Regions from separate parts of the Mesobacillus stamsii genome, predicted to be linked through region 2. Evidence: predicted binding sites of a transcription regulator. Region 2 holds the regulator's gene; each other region holds the start of a gene.
What was found. Region 2 encodes LexA, which represses DNA repair genes until DNA is damaged. Its sites were predicted from a motif close to CGAACATATGTTCG; they were not measured.

Region 1 (5,104 bases), on a different contig from region 2:
TAAAACAGGCTGGAAAGAACATTCCTGGCCGTATCTGCCCATCGGTGATTCTTCAAATAATAATCGTACACATCCCACCAGAAATCATAGACAGGATAATTGCGCTTCTTCAATTGAAGCTGGGAAGTCAAATAGGACAATGCAATATTTTCACTAGCTGCATATTCAAGCTGCTCTGGTTCCGGTAATTCTGACGGATCTGACAGGAAGTAATGAGCCTGGTGACCTGGAAACAAATCCGAAATCCGCTTAATAAAGGACGAAGGCATCAGAGCTTTTCCCTCTTCATTGGCAATCGGATAACTGATGTAAAGCTGCTCAGAAGGCGTCACGAAAGCTTTATAGGCCGTAAAATTCTCATCCAGCAGCTTTGTACGACTGCTCGGAGCAAGCTTTAGGCCTCTTGATTGCAAAAGCTCACGGTCATCATCTGCAAAGATCCCTTCCTCGGTTATCTTCGCAGGAAGAATCCCTTCGTTCACGCCAATGACAAAAGCAATCTTCACATCAGCAAGCCTTGTTTTTTCTATGTCGGCAACTAGTACCTGGTCGATAGCCGGAGGAATCAAGGAAAATTTGAGTGACTCAAAACCAGCATCAAGGATCGACACGAATTGCTTCGATGCCACCTTGCTGTCACCAAGTATTTCGACGAACTGATCAAGGAGATTGACCATGGCATTCCAAGCTTGCTCATGTTCCCTTGCCGCTATCAGCCTTCCTTCTTGCTCGGCTGCTATTCTCCATGACTCGAGTTTCGCAGGAATATCTAGTTCTTCGAGGAACAGATAGATCGCTTCAGCAAGCTTTCTACCCGTGTCTGCCCGCTTCAAGCGGCGTGCCATCCGCATAAGCGGAGCAGTAATTACCTGCTTCAGCTGATTCAGTTCCTGTTCAGACTTCTTCTCAGCATCCGTCTGAACAACACCGTCATACTCGAGTCCGCGAATTCGCCGATAACTCCAGCGATCTTTTTTCAACCATTTATCCCCTTGGATTCCATATGCAAGCACATAATTCTCCAGAACATCCATCTGTTCCCGCATTCTATTCAGATCTACCCCCACCGGGAACAGCAAATCTGTCTTTACCGCGCGGAAAATTGGCTCGTAGCGCCAGTTCCCTAGAACCGTCTCCAGGCTTGAACGGACAAGCTCGATCAACGGATGGTGAAGCATATTCCGTTTCTGATCTATAAAAAATGGCAGTCGATAATCTTTAAAAATAGTTTCCAGTACTTCGCGGTATTCGCTTCCCCTCATCAGAACAGCAATATCGCGGTAGCGGTATCCATGATCTCTTACCAGGCCGATGATCTTTCTGGCAACTCCTTCAAGCTCGGCACGTCTGTTTGCCGCCTGTGCGATATGAATCGACGCCTCACCTGAATACGGAATAGCAGGCCTTGAGTCAAATTCCCTTTCCAGATACTTCAAAGACTCATCATGCCAGCGTCGCTGTTCAGTCAGCACGATGCTTTCTTCCAGTTCATATCCTTTAGATCGGATCATGTCAAAGAGCGTTTTGCAAGTCTCTCCCGTTAATCTGAATAAATGAAGTTCATCAGGCCATTCATGCTTGTAGTCCCCGTCGACCGGCAGTACGATCGTTACTCTTTTGGAGGAGGCTATCAGCTGGTCGATGATCTTCAATTCCAGGGGTGTGAAGCTGTAAAAACCGTCAATATATACTTCCGCATTTTTCAGGTAGCCAGATGCCGGGATTTTTTCGGCAAGCAGCTTGAAATAATCCTCAGAATCTATATATTTGCCAAATAATTCATCCTCAAACTGACGATAAATGAGCTCCAAGTCGTGGATCTTATCATGCAGTGCCTTATTTCCTTCTGTGCCTTCAGCCATTTTTCCGACCAACTCTTGTGGATTGACTGCATAACGTTTGAACTCGATCAGCATTTGCTCCATCTGCTGGACAAAACCATTTTTCTCTGCAGCCTTCTGAAAAATCTTTAGATCTTCTTTTTTATCTTCAATGATTTTACGGATTACCATACTGATCCCCACGCTGTCCAAATGCTGGCGGGTGTATCCACCTGTTTCCTGAAGCACCCTCCACGCCAGACGAGGAAAGCTAAACACCTGCGCTCTGATCATTCCACCAAGATCAGGATCTGTGGACAATCTGTATTCTGACAGGAAAGACATTTGTTCCGGGACAAGATAGACAACCGGATCCCCCTGCGGGTCCGAAACAAGCCTATCCTTGATTTCCTGCAAGACCCGCTCGGTTTTCCCGCTGCCCGAACGCCCTAGTACTAAACGTACTGACATTTTATCTCCCCTTTCTTCTAGTAAAATACAAGAAAAAGACGCTTCTCACCCATGCGCCTTTTACTGGCCAAACAATTGTTCTGTATGGTTATCATTATACCTGTTTTACAGTCTGATTTGGAAGCAAAGAGCCCGTTAATTTTTCCCATCGTTCATGTGGAACAACCATCAATCGACTGGGTGTCTGCATATATTGCAGATGGCAGGTGATAAAGATGAAATCGTTAAGCTTTTTTCAAAAAACTTCCCTCCTCCTGACGCTGTGCGCTATCATGGTTGCCAGCAATATCTATACATTGATTCCTATTTATTCTGTACTATCGGAGAACTTGGGGATTGCTGAGTCACATGTTGTCCTTGCCGGTGGATTATTTACCTTTTTTTATGCCTGCGGTTTGCTCTCTTTTGGTCCAGTATCGGATTACATCGGTCGTCGCAAGATTCTCGTTTTCGGCTTGCTGGCATCTGCTGTTGCAACTTGTGCTGTCGGGTTTTCGGCTGGTTCCTTCAGTTTGTGGATTACTCGTGCTTTTCAGGGATTGACACTTGCTACTTTTGCTTCGGTTGCATTTGCCTATTCCTATGACCTGTTTCCGGCACGGCAACGAACCCTCCTTGTTGTCTTGATCAACACTGGCTTTTTGGTTGCCGGCATCTTCGGCCAGGTCACAAGCAACTTCCTGACCGAACGTTTTTCCTGGAATGCCGTCTTCTATTTCTTTGCTGTTATTTATTTCATTCTGTTTTCTTTCGCCTTTTTCCTGCTGAAAGAATATACGGTACAGCCATTCGAGCGAAAACCGTTGGGTACCGTATTTTCCCAACTAATAAAAGAGCCTCGATTGATGAAGTGTTACTTGACTACGTTTTCACTCCTGTTTGCAATTATCGCCTTTTATGACGCCATCGGCCGTTTTTTTGCCGGACCTGCATCTGATATGCTGCTGATCCGCCTGGTAGGATTGATCGGTGCCGTCCTGTCCCTTTTCACCGGCACTTTGATGGACAGATGGGGCGCACTGAGAACGATGAGTTTCGGCCTGGTAATCGGTGCAACTAGTGCGTTCGCCTTGATCTTCCTGCACACAACCACTGCCTTAATCATATTCTCCATCTTTTTTGTTTCATCCATCTCACTAGTCATCCCTACCGTCATTACTCAGATCGGGTTCTACGGCAACAGCCAGCGGTCGAAAGCACTGTCGCTCTATTCATTTATTCTTCTAATCGGTGCAAGTCTCGCTCCCCCAGTCGCCGCTGTTTTATCGTTTCAGGCCATCATGTTTTTATTGGCGGTCTTATTCTTCTTTAATATCTTTTTGTGCATTTCCATAGGGGGAAATTGGAATTAACTCTCCAAGAAATAAGGTCGTAACTGCGGGGTCTCACCTTGATCGCTAATCCCGCAGGAGTCGAGTCGAGTGCAAAAATAAATCACCATTCCCGAATTTTATATGTCTCGTGATTTTTTTACTAAAATAACTGCCGTAAGGGCATCTTTCGTGCGGAAAGATACCCTTATGCGGGCACTTCCACCTCCATAAGGGCATCTTTCGTGCGGAATGATACCCTTATGCGGGCATTTCTACCTCTATAAGGGCATCTCTCGTGCGGAATGATACCCTTATGCGGGCGTTTTCACCTCTATAAGGGCATCTCTCGTGCGGAATGATACCCTTATGCGGGCACTTCCACCTCTATTCTTAACTGACTGGATTTTGATTTTTAGCTGCTAATTCCTTTAACTGTTTTTTGTCGATTTTTCCGACATGCGTTTTTGGCATCTGGTCAATAAACTGGATTTGTTTCGGCACTTTATAGCCAGCGAGCTTTTTTCGGCAATATTCCTTAACTTCCTCTCCGCTTAAAATGGCATCTCTTTCAAGGACAAGGAATGCCGTCACGGCTTCCCCCCATTTTTCATCGTGAACACCGACTACGGCCGCCTCTCTGATGGAAGGATGGGAGCTGAGCCAATGCTCGATTTCCAAGGGATAGACGTTTTCTCCGCCTGTGATGATCATTTCCTTTTTTCTGCCGACGATATAGAAATATCCTTCTTCGTCCTGTCTGGCAAGATCGCCGGTGTGAAGCCATCCGTCCTTCCAGGCATTTTCAGTCGCCCTGTCATTGTTCCAATAATACGAGAAGGCATGCTTGCCTTTGATTGCCAATTCACCGATTTCTCCTGGGGGCGCTTCGCTTCCATCTTCTCCAAGGATTTTGATGGTGGTAAATAACATCGGTTTGCCGACCGAACCTCTTTTTACATCCGCATCTGAAGGGTCAATGAAAAAATTATTCGGACCAGCCTCTGTCAAGCCGTATCCCTCTTTGAAAATCAGGCCTTTTTGTTGGTATGCCTCATAGATATCCAACGGGCATGGGGCACCGCCAGATAAAAATAATTTCCTATCCATGAATTCCGTTTGCTGGAACTCTGCAGATTTTACCAGCATGTGGTGCATTGTCGGTACAAGCAGGATGATCGTACATTTGTATCTGATTAAATGTTTCATTGCTTTTTTGGGGGTAAAGTCATCCGCCAGTACGACCGTCCCTCCTACCATCAGGATTGGGACCGATAGGGCGTTCAGCCCGCCTGTGTGAAATAAAGGTAAATAGGTGATTGTCTTGTCCTTTTCAGTCAGGTTCCAGCTTGCGATAGTCGAAATACTGTTCCAGGTGATCGCTCGGTGGGACAGAACAGCACCTTTTGGCTTCCCGGTCGTCCCCCCGGTATAAATCATTGCCAGCGGATCTTCTTCATCGAGATCGACAGGTTGGATTGGCTTCTGGCTAGTAATCAAATC
Region 2 (5,104 bases):
AGGCTCTTTCCTTCTTCGTAAACAGGGATATCCTTATCCCATCCTTCCACTAGTTCACCCTTCAATGCTTTTTCAAACTGGGAACCCAGTTCAGGATAGTCACTCTTATATTGTAAGAACATTTCATTCCATGCCTGTTCTGTTCGTTCCCCTTTTTCAGCAATTTGCTGTTTGAAATGCTCATAAACTTCATTTGGAACATAGAAATCATCTTCAAAGGTCCATTTATAAGCTTCTTTTGTTAGTTTCGATTCATTCGCACCAAGTGGAGCACCGTGAACATCTGATTTACCAGATAAATTAGGAGAACCATATCCGATGATTGTCTTGACTTCGATCATAGTCGGGCGGTCTGCATCTGTTTTTGCTTCCTCAATTGCTCTCGAGATTTCTTCCAGGTTATTGCCGTCTTCAACACGGATGTACTGCCATCCGTACGACTTGAAACGGCCTTCCACGCTCTCGGAGAATGACTTATTAAGGTCCCCATCCAGTGAAATATCGTTTGAATCGTAAAGGACAACCATTTTCCCTAATTTAAGGTGTGCTGCTAGAGAAGCGGCTTCAGCTGAAACGCCTTCCATTAAATCGCCATCGCCACAAATGCTATATGTATAGTGGTCAACGATGTTATAGTTATCCTTGTTGTAAACTGCTGAAAGATGACGCTCTGCCATTGCCATACCAACTGCCATGGCAATCCCCTGACCAAGCGGCCCAGTAGTTGCATCCACACCAGCAGTGTGTCCAAACTCAGGGTGTCCAGGGGTCTTACTTCCCCATTGACGGAATTGCTTAATATCTTCCATGGATAAATCGTATCCTGAAAGATGCAGCAAGCTGTATAACAACATGGATCCATGTCCAGCAGACAGGACGAAACGGTCGCGATTGAACCATTGGGGATTTTTAGGATTGATGTTCATGTAACGTGTCCACAATGTATAAGCCATTGGAGCTGCACCCATCGGCATGCCAGGGTGACCAGAATTTGCCTTTTCAATCGCATCAATAGATAATGTACGAACGGAATCAATGGAAAGCATATCAATTTCTTTAAACATTAAATACATCCTTTCTATAAGTACTAACTACACCCTTAATATTATAGCGCGAGAAAATATTATACAACAAATTATGCCTGAGAGAGATGGAAAGGCTGTATCATTATTTATTTTGTCTCATACTCGCTACCCTTATGTAACCAAACGATGAAGGCGGAAGGGTCTTTCATTTAACCTATTTCTGCTGTTAGTGTTTTCTACGATGCTGTCGAAATCAAAAAGGGATACATCCTCTTCTGTATCCCAAATTGAATATATCAATGAAGTTTACTCTTCATTTTTTCTTCTTTTAATTTTTCAGGTGTTACATCATTGCCCTCTGGGTCAACAATGGTAACTCCCTTTAGGGTATTAAGCATCGAAGAACGAAATGACTGGAGGTATTCGGCACGAAGCTTAGTTTGCTCCTTTGCTTCTTCTTCAGTCAACATGGATGATTTTGCTTTCCTTGCCAGTTCATTGATCCTAGCAATCTTATCACTTGATAGCATAGTAAAGCTCCTTTGTAAAAAATTATATCAACTGTCATCTTACTAAAAAGCATAATGTATTACAAGAAAGGAGCTTTACTCTTCCTCCGACTCTATATACTCCAGATATCTTCTATTCACGGTTGCTTTGGATACATTATAGCCAAATCCTTTAAGGGTAGCGGCGATTTCTGAAAATGTTAGGCCATTATTTCGCAGCCTTACGATTTCCCCTACCGGCATGTCCTTCCTGTCTCTGCCGGAATGCACACCCTGATTTTTGAGATTCTGCTGCGGCTGGTAACCGTGCTCCACCGCTCGTTTCATTCCGCGTTTAATCTTAATATTATGGATTTTCCTCTGGTACTCTTCTACCATGCTGACAATCTGGAGTACCATAGAATCGGATTCAGATAGTTGAAGCTCCCCATTGTGTGAGATGCTATATAGCTTTACATTCTCCTTAAGGATGCAATGAAGGATTGCGACTTTTGCATTCCCTCTGCCAAGTCTGGTTTCATCCTGAATCAACAGCGTACCGATCGCTTTGTCTTTTATCAATTCTAACAGCTCCAGTATGCCATCTCTTTCAAGGTCATAACCGCTTGCCTGTTCTTTAATTATGTTCACTACTTCAAACCCATATTCATCCGCAAGATGGCACAATTCCTCCTCTTGCCTGGCAAGCGATGTTTCCTGTGTTTCCTTAGTTGTACTTACGCGGCAATAAATAATCGCTTTCATGTTGTCATCACCTTATTCTACGTCTAAGTTATCTTTCCGCGCCAGCGATTTGAGTTGGTTGTCCAAATTCAGCCGTCACAGGAATAACAAGCTCATCTCCCGGAAAAATCCTCTCACCGATAATTCCATTTTCCTTTTCCACCCAGCTCACGAATTCATTTTCAGATAAATGATGCTCAGCTGCATAAGTTTCAGCGATCTCCCATAAGGATTGCCCTTCTTCTATAGTAACAGTTATGTATTGTTCACTGTTATTGAAATGTGCTTTTGCTACAAGTGAAAAAATCAGACTGACAGCAATCAGAATAAAAGTGTATGAATAGCCATCCCAAATTTTTTTCATCTTTGACACCCCTTATCGAATATACGTTCGCTTATTTGAATTTATTATAATGCGAACATCCGTTTCATGTCAACAGAAAAATTCGAACTTATGTTTGTATCTACTGACCGGACATGGTATAATAAGGACAAGAAAATATACGAGGTGCGTGAATATGACAAAGTTATCTAAGAGGCAACAAGATATATTTGAATTCATAAAAGCTGAAGTCAAGAAAAAAGGGTATCCGCCATCCGTTCGCGAAATTGGCGAAGCAGTTGGACTGGCCTCTAGTTCAACCGTACATGGCCACCTGGCAAGGCTTGAAAGCAAAGGGCTGATCAGACGTGACCCCACAAAACCGCGTGCGATAGAAATTCTTGAGCTGGACGAAGAAACGCGAATTCCTAAATACAATGTCGTAAATGTTCCCGTGGTTGGGAAAGTTACTGCTGGTGTGCCGATAACTGCAATTGAAAATGTTGAAGAATACTTCCCACTTCCAGATCGCCTGGTTCCGCATGATGAACAGGTTTTTATGCTGGAAGTTATGGGGGACAGTATGATTGAAGCTGGGATCCTCGACGGAGATTATGTTATCGTCAAGCAGCAAAAAACTGCCAATAATGGTGACATTGTTGTTGCCATGACAGAGGAGGATGAAGCGACGGTAAAACGTTTTTTTAAGGAGAAAGACCATTTCCGACTTCAGCCGGAAAACTCATCGATGGATCCAATTATCCTTCGAAATGTATCCATTCTCGGTAAGGTGATCGGTGTATATCGTCATATGCACTAAAAGCAAGCGGACACCGCTTGCTTTTTTCGTTCTATTATTCTTTTTTATGTGAAAGACTATGAGAAGTGCACATTTTCGTACGAAATAGGTAGAATTACTACCAACTTGTCCCTTTCCGAATAAGATGAGGTGTAAGCATTTTTAGAAGGGAAGGAGTTGAGTCATAGATGGGATACAAACGAAATGGCAATGACGTTGCAGGGGTTTATTATCCTAACCACAACAACAATCAAGTAAAAGCAACGATTGATTTTGAGGACCTTTGCAGAGCAGTTCGACGTTGCATCATCAATGATTTGGTTGCCGATGCTCAAGATGAAAATTCTGAATGTGGTTGCGGCTATAAAAAGTGCAAGTGCAGAAACTAATTGTATCAAAAAATCCCGACAAGCCTAAGCCTGTCGGGATTTTCCCTGATTAATGAATATTTGCAGCAGGAAGCACTTCTCTTATCTCTCCCATGAATTTTTCTTCTTGCGCTTTCGTAAGCCACAAATGAACCGTGCCATAATCCTGGCTGTTCCTAATCAAACGGCCAATTCCCTGTCTTAATCGAAGCAGCATATATGGTATGTCAATTTCTGCTGCAGGATTTTCTGCTTGCTTTCGTTTTGCTTGGAAGACGGGGTCATGAGGTGGGAACGGCAAGGAGGCAACGATCACTTGAATAAGAGGTTCTCCAGGGACGTCTAGACCCTCCCATAAACTGTATGAGCAAAGCACCGTACTAGTAACATTCTGGAAGTCTTTAACCGTTTCACTAATCTCTCGGTCTCCTTCGAACAGAATGGCAAAATCCCATTTTTGATCATTCGACCAGATTCTAAAACGCTCCATTTCTTGTATGGAAGAAAACAATACAAGGGTGCTTCCATTGGTTGTTCGCAGGTCTTCCCCTATCTTTATCCATTTAATGCATTCATCATCTTGAACATGAATTTTCACATCCATCTGCTCTGCGTAATCAAATGGGGACGCGACAGTGAAGGAGGAATATTTTTCAATTCCAAGACTTTTCGCTATATAGTGGAAATTCCCAGCTTGCGATAAAGTTGCTGATGAAAACACAAACGGGATGTTCTGTGAGAAAACTTCCTTTTTCAAAATGTCCTCCACCAGTCGAGGCATAATGACAAGAGAAGATTGGACTTCATTTTCCTCAAGCCAGAAGATACCTTCTTCATTCTTCAAGAATATGGATAATCCATAAGCAAAAAACTCAAGATATTCCTCCATGATCTTCAAATGATATTCATCAATCAGGAACATTTCCGCATCAAAAACGAGCTGGTCCATTAATTCGCTGACCTTCTTCTCCAGTGTCTCAGCCGTTTTCCTGATAGATGGGTGCATCGCTACTTCTTTTCTGTTTGAACCTTCCACTGCAGTGGCGTTTTCGACTAGAAGATCGAACCATGAATCATGAAGTTCTATTATATCTTCAATTAAATAAAGAGATTCCTCTCTGACATCCTGATGCATATATCCTGTTAACACCGTCGCCAGAGTATGTGAATTAAATCTGTAAGTCAACCCTTTTTGTGCCGCAAATTCAAGCAGATGGCCTTCATCAAAAATGACAGTGCTTGCTTCGGGCAGCAGGGGCATCTGCCCTTCTCGTTTCCGCGAATCTTTTGTCCAAACATGCTCCATATAAAAATCATGGGAACAGATAATCAAATCCCCGGCATGTCGATAGTAATCC
Region 3 (5,104 bases), on a different contig from region 2:
TTAACCGATTGGCTCAATGTTGTGTATCATCAACCACTGGACCTATACTGAGCTAGTTGGATAATCAGATAATCTATTATTACATAGGGATAGAACTTTAAATAAAGGAAGTGTACTCCAATGAAAGAAAGTACGAAGACGGTTGTATTCCAGGCAGGAAAAGAAGAATATGCTATTCCGATTCTTTTCGTTATCTCGATTGAAAAAATGGAAGGGATGACTGCGATCCCGCATATGCCTGACTATGTTACTGGCATCACAAAGGTAAGAGGGGATTTGATTCCAGTCGTAGATTTGGAAAAAGTCCTCTATAACCGGGATATTCAGGCAGATGACAAGACAAGACTGATCGTAGTGGAGACTTCTGACATCTCGCTCGGTATCCTGGTCAAGGATGCGAAGGAAATCCTTGAGATACCTCAGGAAAACTTAAAACAACCAGGTCTAATCGCATATCAAAATACTAAATTCATTACAGGTATAGCCAATGTGGAAAAACGGTTGATTATGGTCATTGATCCGGACACGCTAATCCAGTCGCTTGAGGGAATCAAAGAGATTAAGGACTATATGAAGAGTCAAAAACAGGAAATACCGTACTAGTTAGTGTTAGGAAACAAGCTGATCCTTCGGTGGTCAGCTTGTTTTGGCTTTATAGCTTAAAGCTGGAGAATGATTTTCTTAGATCCTCGGCCATGCTGGACAATTTACTGGATGATTCCAACAGTTCCTGCATGGTTGCATTTTGTTCCTCTGTGGTAGCTGCTACCTGCTCGAGGAATTGTGCAGACTTTGAAGATGCGGTAATGACCTCTGTCGCAGATAGCGCCATGAATTCAATCTTTTCATTCGCACTCATGACAGCTCTGCTGACAGTGTCTCCCTTCACGCTTACTTCTTCGATCGATTGAGCTATTTCAGTGAATAGGGCTGCCACTTTCCCGACAAGTTCATTGCCTTTCTGTACAGTAACCTGGCTTTCATCCATGACATTTACTGCCTGGTTCGTTTCTTTTCCAGTTTGTTCAAGAATTGCGCGGATGCTTTCTGCCGCTCCGGCTGATTGTTCAGCAAGTTTGCGCACTTCCTGGGCGACAACTCCGAAGCCTTTCCCATGCTCTCCGGCTCGTGCCGCTTCAATTGCTGCATTCAATGCCAATAAATTTGTCTGGTTAGATATATTAGTGATGATTTCAATGATTCGATGGATTTCCTGAGAATTATTCTTCAGGGAATGAATCACTTTGGCTAATTTCGTAACCTTTCCATTTATTTCGTCCATCTGTTCTGTCACATTGTAAGCATACAATTTACCCTGCTCTATTTTTTGCTTCGTATCTGAAGTGGTTTGCAATGTTTCGTTCATCGATCCTGTAACCTGAATTAATTGGGCAGAAACATTTTCGACAGCTTCATTGGTGCGTTCGGAAATCTTCACCTGCTCATCTGAGGCAGATGCAACTTGCATGATCGATGTCGTGATTTCATTGTTTGCTTCTGTGGTGGATTCTGCATTTGCCTTTAGATTTCGCGACATTTCATTAACCTGATTAGATGACGTAAGAATGCTGGAAATCGATGTTCTAAGGTTTCCGGATAATTGGTTCATTGCCTGGATAATCTGACCGACTTCATCCCTGCTCTTTGCCTGCAACGCTTTTATATTCAGTTCCCCGGCTGCGAGTTTTTTGCAGTAAGCAACCACATCCTTAAGGTTTTTACTGATGCTGCGGGAGACAAAGTACATTGCCACAGAAGAGATGATAAAGGCGATGATGATAAGGATGAAAGTATTACGGATCATGGAAGCAATTGAAGAATGGGTTTCATTCATGATTTTGCTCCTGTCATCCAGAATGGTCGTCTGCAACTGGTTTAATTTTTCGATATTCATATCCCTGATGGTTTCAGCTTTGTTCGCAAGACTGATTTGGGTGAAAATATCAACCTGTTCTCCGTTTTGCTTAAATTCATCCACAGTCTTTAAAATCTCATCAGACCAGATTTTGTCCATATGCTTATCTGTTATGACGATTGCCTCGAATAGGGTTTGAGCTTCTTCCGTTTTCACATTTGCTTTCAGTTTTTTAGCTGAAGCATCAAACTGTTCTGCGTCTTTTTTATATAGTGTAAGAAGTTCAGATTTTGGTTCAGTTATGTAGTCAGTAATGATGATGTATTTCTGGCGAAAAGTGGCCCCCATTTCACTAATCATGATCGCGTAATCACTTTTCTCCTCTGCCAGGTCGATCGCATCTTGAAGATTGCTCAAAACACTGGAAAGATAAATAAAACTGCCCAGGAAAATGACCATGATAAATGCGAAAACGTTTGCATACTTTCTGCCAATGGACCAATACTGCATAAAAATTCCCCCGTCAATGTAATATCTGTTTGTTGATTTTATCGGATTCCACAGCGGAATTTTTAACCTTTTCTATGTTTTCTTCACATAAAATTCAAATTTGTCTTTTAAACTTCAATTAAGTATAAGAACGGTTTTTTTGTTAAACTAGAAGGGAACGTATATTTGGGAAGTGGCTGACATGAAAGAAATGTATCCAAAAAAGGGCAGAGTCATTTTACATGTTGATATGAATAGCTTTTATGCATCCGTTGAAATGGCCTATGATTCGGAACTCAAGGGAAAACCACTTGCCATTGCAGGAAACCCTAAGGAACGTCGAGGAATCATTGTTACTTGCAGCTATGAAGCGAGGAAGTTAGGCGTCAGAACGACCATGCCGTTATGGGAAGCAAAAAAGCTTTGCCCTGAGTTAATCATAAAATCACCGAATTTTGACAGATACCGGACAGCATCTGCGGCTATGTTCGATATTCTGCGCCAATATACCGAACTAGTGGAACCTGTTTCCATTGATGAAGGGTATATGGATATTACGGATTGTGCTGATATCGGGGCACCATTGGAGATAGCTGAGAGTATTCAGAAACGGATTCTCGAGCAGCTGGATTTGCCATGTAGCATTGGAATTGCTCCTAATAAATTCCTGGCGAAAACAGCTTCCGATATGAAAAAACCATTGGGAATCACAATTTTAAGAAAGCGGGATATCCCAAGGATCCTATGGCCGCTCGGAGCCGGTGAGATGCATGGAGTAGGAACGAAAACCGCGGATAAACTAAAAAGTATCGGCATTCTATCTATTGGTGACCTGGCCAAAGCTAATGATATTCAATTGAAAGCCCTGTTAGGGATTAATGGCCTGAAGCTAAAAGAAAGAGCAAACGGTCAGGACAATAGAATGGTGGATCCCGAATCGGTCTATGACTTCAAGAGTATCGGCAATTCGACAACCTTGCCGAGAGATCTTTCGAATCAGCATGAACTCATGAAGGTGCTTGACCGCTTATCAGAGCAGGTAGCTGCCAGGATGAAGAGAAAGGAAGCTGTCGCAACCACGATTAGCATCATGATCCGGTTTAAAGATAGAAAAACGATTACAAGAAGCCAAAAGCTTCAGAACCCGGTGTCGAAGAAGGACGAAATTGCTACTGTGGCCAAAGCTTTATTTTTAAAACACTGGAACGGGGATCCTGTTCGCTTGCTCGGAATCACGGGAACAGACTTGTTAGAAGCGGATCGGGCTGTAAAGCAGCTCGACTTGTTTTCCTATGAACAGGATGCAAAAAAGGAACCTTTGCTACATACGATGAACCTGCTACGTGAAAAATACGGCAAAAAGATCATCGAAAGTGCGGGATTGCAGAGGAAGAAGCATTCTTCAAGAGAAAACGCTGGAGCTGGGACAAGCTTTAATAAGGATTTCCTTCAGGACCGCAAAGGAAAGGACGATTTCGAGAAAAAAGACTTTTAAAGTTGTTTAGCTTCGTAAACCTAATTGTTTGCACCCTCTTGGATTCATTGTTACATTAATTTATAGTTTAAAAAAAAACGTTATGCAAAAGGAAGGAAGTTGGAATGATGTCAAAACAGCAAATCGGGGTCATTGGCCTCGCGGTTATGGGGAAAAACCTTGCGATGAATATTGAAAGCCGAGGTTATTCTGTTTCTGTCTATAACCGTTCTAGAGAAAAGACGGATGAAATGCTCGCCGAAACGGAAGGCAAAAATATTTACGGAACATTTTCAATCGAAGAATTTGTCCATTCTCTTGAAAAACCACGAAAAATCTTGCTGATGGTTAAAGCCGGTGCTGCGACCGACGCGACAATCGAGCAATTGAAGCCGCATCTTGAAAAGGGCGATATCATCATTGACGGCGGCAATACATATTTTGCCGATACACAGCGTCGGAACAAGGAGCTGAGCGAGCTTGGCCTTCACTTTATCGGCACCGGTGTATCTGGAGGAGAGGAAGGTGCCCTTCACGGACCATCGATCATGCCTGGAGGGCAAAAGGAGGCGTATGAACTGGTTGCTCCGATCTTCCAGGATATTGCCGCTAAGGTCAATGGGGACGCTTGTACGACCTATATTGGTCCGGATGGAGCGGGTCATTATGTAAAAATGGTCCACAATGGAATCGAGTATGGCGACATGCAGTTGATTGCAGAATCTTATTTCATTCTGAAGCATGTTCTTGGCTTGGGTGCGGAAGAACTGCATGAAGTATTTGCAGAATGGAACAACGGGGAGCTTGACAGTTATTTAATCGAAATTACAGCAGATATTTTCACAAAGAAGGACGATGAAACTGGCAAAGCGCTGGTCGACGTGATCCTTGATACCGCTGGCCAAAAAGGAACCGGAAAATGGACAAGCCAGAGTGCTCTGGATCTTGGAGTTCCGCTGCCGATTATTACAGAGTCCGTTTTCGCGCGGTTTATTTCGGCAATGAAGCAAGAGCGAACTGAGGCTAGCAAGGTACTTACCGGACCAGAAGCGAAACCATTTGATGGCGACAAAAAGGAATTCATTGAATCGATTCGAAAGGCTCTGTATTTAAGCAAAATTTGCTCTTATGCTCAGGGTTTCGCGCAGATGAGAGCAGCTTCTGAGGAATATGACTGGAACCTGAACTACGGAGAAATCGCTATGATTTTTCGAGGAGGCTGCATTATTAGAGCCCAGTTCCTCCAAAAAATCAAGGAAGCTTATGACCGTGACCCAGGTTTGAAA

Region 1: addB (helicase-exonuclease AddAB subunit AddB) is a predicted target of LexA. The motif match lies at 2,360-2,373, and genes of this name have one in related genera.
Region 3: J2S25_RS09585 (DNA polymerase IV) is a predicted target of LexA. The motif match lies at 2,520-2,533, and genes of this name have one in related genera.

The regions. Positions count from the first base shown of each region.
Region 1 covers NZ_JAUSUN010000026.1:34,272-39,375, reverse strand. Annotated here, with positions in the region: gene addB (helicase-exonuclease AddAB subunit AddB) at 1-2,291, opposite strand, end outside; gene J2S25_RS16380 (MFS transporter) at 2,507-3,643, shown strand; gene J2S25_RS16375 (class I adenylate-forming enzyme family protein) at 3,995-5,104, opposite strand, start outside.
Region 2 covers NZ_JAUSUN010000003.1:15,004-20,107, forward strand. Annotated here, with positions in the region: gene tkt (transketolase) at 1-1,064, opposite strand, end outside; gene J2S25_RS02760 (DUF896 domain-containing protein) at 1,322-1,555, opposite strand; gene J2S25_RS02765 (YneB family resolvase-like protein) at 1,631-2,278, opposite strand; gene yneA (cell division suppressor protein YneA) at 2,307-2,621, opposite strand; gene lexA (transcriptional repressor LexA) at 2,776-3,399, shown strand; gene J2S25_RS02780 (hypothetical protein) at 3,567-3,767, shown strand; gene J2S25_RS02785 (ATP-dependent DNA helicase) at 3,817-5,104, opposite strand, start outside.
Region 3 covers NZ_JAUSUN010000009.1:88,629-93,732, forward strand. Annotated here, with positions in the region: partial or broken gene J2S25_RS09570 (IS1595 family transposase) at 1-56, shown strand, start outside; gene J2S25_RS09575 (chemotaxis protein CheW) at 121-603, shown strand; gene J2S25_RS09580 (methyl-accepting chemotaxis protein) at 653-2,365, opposite strand; gene J2S25_RS09585 (DNA polymerase IV) at 2,547-3,839, shown strand; gene gnd (NADP-dependent phosphogluconate dehydrogenase) at 3,947-5,104, shown strand, end outside.